DNA from 2 places in the Vibrio echinoideorum genome. Region 1 is predicted to be linked to the other one. Evidence: riboswitches for the same ligand, from Rfam matches in the RefSeq annotation. Region 1 holds a riboswitch; the other holds the start of a gene.
The links. A riboswitch is a leader RNA that binds a small molecule or an ion and turns the genes downstream of it on or off. The one in region 1 is predicted to bind cyclic di-GMP.
Positions count from the first base shown of each region.

Region 1 (2,204 bases):
TTCGAATGCTTGCAGAGAAACGTGTAGATGGCATCTTGGTTATGTGTTCAGACCTAACTGAAGAATTAAGAGAGATGTTAGACCGTCACGCTGATATCCCTAAAGTTGTCATGGATTGGGGCCCTGAGACCTCTCAAGCCGATAAGATCATTGATAACTCTGAAGAAGGTGGCTATCTGGCAACCAAGTACCTTATTGAACGCGGTCATTCTAAGATTGCTTGCTTAAGTGGCCACTTAGACAAAGCAGCATGTGTAGAACGTATTGCAGGTTACAAACGTGCGTTGGGTGAAGCCAAAATAGCTACTGATGAGCGTCTAATCATTGAAGGCAACTTTGAGTGTGATACCGCTGTGATTGCTGCTGATCAAATTATTAAAATGGAAGATCGCCCTACAGCCGTATTCTGTTTTAACGACACCATGGCACTTGGCCTAATGAGTCGCTTACAACAACAAGGTATTCGTATCCCTGAAGATATTTCAGTGATTGGTTACGATAACATCGAGTTAGCTGAGTACTTCTCTCCACCATTGACCACGGTTCACCAACCGAAGCGTCGTGTTGGTAAGAATGCATTCGAAATTTTGTTAGAACGCATCAAAGACAAAGACCATGAAAAACGTGTATTCGAAATGCACCCCGAAATTGTTGAGCGAAGCACAGTTAAAACGTTAAATTAATTGATAAATTCAGTTTAGTTTAATCAAGCGCACCTTTAGGTGCGCTTTTTTTATCAACAACATCAATGAACCTGGTATCATACTGGAAAGATCATTAATTGAAGCGATATCACATTTTGAAATAACAAGTGTGAGCCTCATTCAACAAAAACTTTATTCTATTTAATCAGTCACGCACAGGGCAAACCACTCGAAAGAGTGAGACGCAAAGCTTCCGGCCTAAACCACTCGTTGGTATGGTAGCGGGGTTACCGATGGCAAAATGCAGTAGTTATTAATAATTTAGTAATTTACGGCTTATTGACAATTTAGTTGCAACATTTTGCTAATCTCTCGGACCTGCTTATTTGGTGGCGTAGTTCAAATACACCGAGATAAATAACATGGATAAACCGATACTAAAGGACTCGATGAAGTTATTTGAGTCCCTAGGAAAAATAAAATCACGCTCAATGTTTGGTGGCTTCGGTCTTTTTGCTGATGACACGATGTTTGCTCTGGTTGTAAATGACCAGTTGCACATACGAGCGGACAAATGCACAACAAAGCAATTCGAACAACAAGGGTTTCAACCTTACGTTTACAAGAAACGTGGTTTCCCCGTTGTTACTAAATATTTCGCTTTGCCTGAGGGCCTATGGCAGGATCAAGAGAAAATCTTAGAGCTTGCTACTACGTCTTTGGGTTTTGCTAAAGACGAAAAAGCTGAACAGTCTTCTGCTAAGCCAACTCGATTAAAAGACCTTCCTAACCTTCGACTCGCGACTGAGCGTATGTTGAAAAAGGCTGGGATAGATTCCGTAGAACGTTTATATGAATCTGGCTCTGTAAACGCGTTTAACGCCATCAAGGAATCTCATGCGTCCTCTGTTAGTATCGAGCTACTTTGGGCACTAGAAGGGGCTATCAATGGTACACATTGGTCTGTCATACCACAGCAGCGTCGTGAAGAGCTTATCAGTCGCGTCAATTAACATTGTCAATTCAAACGATACATAACTAAGCCGCATTTTTGCGGCTTTTTTTATATCTGCTGAAAGTTAATCTATGCTTTACCTGTCTATCTATACTAATGGTATGCATTGAAAATTTGAGGAAGTATCAATGAGTAAGAAAATGATATTGGGTATTGTATTGGTCGTGACGATCATCTTGTTGGGCGTAAACTTCGGCCAATACCTCACACTTGAGAATGCAAAGGCTCAACAAGCCGTTTTAAATAAGTACATTGATAGCAACTTCATCGCTGCGGCTGCTATTTATTTCTCAGCTTACGTAATGATTACCGCTTTCTCGATTCCAGGCGCAGCTGTTGTGACACTCTTGGGTGCCGCGCTCTTTGGTTTTTGGAATAGTTTGCTTTTGGTGTCATTCGCCAGCGCCATCGGTGCAACTATTGCCTTTTTAAGTAGCCGCTACCTATTGCGCGACTGGATTCAAACCAAGTTTGGCGATAAGTTGGCAACCATAAATAAAGGTGTTGAAAAAGACGGGGCATTTTATTTATTTTCCCTACGTTTG
Region 1 is NZ_AP025483.1:1,186,445-1,188,648, reverse strand. It holds gene purR (HTH-type transcriptional repressor PurR) at 1-683, shown strand, start outside; cyclic di-GMP riboswitch class I at 854-939, shown strand; gene OCV36_RS05485 (TfoX/Sxy family DNA transformation protein) at 1,067-1,657, shown strand; gene OCV36_RS05480 (TVP38/TMEM64 family protein) at 1,788-2,204, shown strand, end outside.

Region 2 (2,204 bases), on a different replicon from region 1:
CCGCCGGCACAACCAAACATGAAAATGCAGGTTGCGACAAACAAGAGAAATTTTAAAGGTTTCATAGCGCACTTAGATTAAATTCAATATTTCAACCAAGTATGCCATACCCTAAGTGAAAGGATTGTAGAAAAGGAGTTAAAAATCAAAGCTGGATCTAAAATTAATCATGCTGAACGGTGTGTGCATACTCTACGATTACTTGATTTCCTTCGATGTAAGCATTTTGAATTTCACCATCAACACTCATTCTACTTTTCAAATAAACGACTTTAGGCCCTGACTTGTTACCTTCTTTAAGCGAAGGAAACACATTCCTAGGTTCTAAGTGAAGTAAGCGACAAAAGTGGCTAATGAAAGACATAGTCAATGCTGTCTCCCCTCTTAGCACTCTTGAGAAATCAACCTGGTTCATGCCTAGCTTCTTCGAAAACTCCATCTGCGTAATTCGCATTCGCGACTTTTGTGACATCCACGTTTGATACAACGCATCTCTGTCTTGCTCTGTAAATTCCATACCGACTCCTTTATATAATTCGTACCAATCAATTGTCCGGCTTTTCATACACAGCATGTCAGCGTTCGGTTAGTGGAAACCAAAGGTTTGGTTTTGATATGCGCTCAATCGGTGAACGGAACAAAGAATAATAACCATTAATCATTCACAGAAACAATTAGAGCAATTACTTTCTTTATTTATATCAATTGTTTATATGTTACCTAGGAACACATATGGCAAGTTAATTTGTATTAAGAATTATAAGTTCGAGATTAGCATTCCACATTTAAATCTATTGTGTCGCATTTATAAAAGCTGTTGGCTACATTTCGTTTGCTCAAACTCACTTCTGGCAAACTATTTGAAAGAATAGGACGCAAAGCCACCGGTCTGTCGACATATATTCTGTCTATGATAGCGGGGCCGCCACTTAATAGAATTTAAGTGTAAATGCATGCCGGAGTGTTCTCTTTTTTGTCGGCCAAATACAGTAAGGACAAATAATGAAACAACTCCCAAAAAAATCGCTCATCGCGCTATCGCTACTTAGTGTCAGTGGAGCAAGCTTCGGTCACGGTTATGTCTCGGCATACGATAATGGCGTAGCAGAAAGCCGTGTCGCGTTGTGTAAATTCCCAGCGAGTGATACACAACAAAAAAACACAGGCTGTGGTGGTATTCAATATGAACCACAAAGTGTAGAAGGCCCTGAGGGCTTTCCTGAAAGCGGCCCTGCCGATGGAAAAATCGCTAGTGCACAATCTTCTTTAGCGGCAGCGCTAGACGAGCAAACCGCAGACCGCTGGGTTAAGCGCCCTATCAAATCTGGATCTCAGTACTTTGAGTGGACGTTCACAGCGAACCACAAAACCCGTGATTGGAAATATTACATTACTCAACCAGATTGGAACCCAAACCAACCTTTGGCACGCAGTTCTTTTGATTTAACGCCATTCTGCGTCGTTGAAGGCAATATGGAACAACCACCGATGCAAGTCAGCCACTTGTGTAATGTACCAGAGCGTGAAGGTTATCAAGTGATCCTTGCGGTATGGGATGTAGGTGACACTGCTGCGGCTTTCTACAATGTTATCGATGTGAAGTTTGATGGCGACGGCCCTATCATTCCTGATTGGGATCAAGGCGGTCAAATCAACCCAACGCAAAACCTGAATGTAGGTGACGCTGTTTACACTCGCGTATTCGACCAATCTGGTGAGAACGCTTCATACAGTACAGAGCTAGTGATTGAGAGCAACGAGCAAGGTAAAGCAAACAACTGGTCTTACGCGCTTGCTTCTAAGATCAATCAAGAGCAAACGCAAATCAAAGCGGGCCAGTTAAACGATCAAAACGATTTCGCGCCAGTGTACGGCACGAACCCTGTTTATCTAAAATCAGGTTCAGGCTTTAAGAGCGTAGAGATCGGTTACAAGATTGATACTCCAGAGCCAGATCATGAGTTAGAAGTCACAGGCCTAGAGTCTGAGTATGTTATTGATGAAAACCAACCTACACAGCTTGATCTTACATTAGCAGCAACTGGCGATATTCAAGCAGAACTGACCGTTTACAACCATCACCGTGAAGCACTTGCATCTCAGAAATCTGAGTTATCAGATGGACAAGTTGAAGATGTTCAACTCACTCTATCTAAGTCGGAACCAGGCCACCACATGCTTGTGGTCGTGACGAAAGATGACCA
Region 2 is NZ_AP025484.1:434,372-436,575, reverse strand. It holds gene OCV36_RS18280 (DUF3313 domain-containing protein) at 1-65, opposite strand, end outside; gene OCV36_RS18275 (XRE family transcriptional regulator) at 164-517, opposite strand; cyclic di-GMP riboswitch class I at 841-930, shown strand; gene gbpA (N-acetylglucosamine-binding protein GbpA) at 1,003-2,204, shown strand, end outside.
Region 2: linked by a shared signal. The riboswitch ahead of gbpA (N-acetylglucosamine-binding protein GbpA) and the one ahead of OCV36_RS05485 (TfoX/Sxy family DNA transformation protein) in region 1 are both predicted to bind cyclic di-GMP.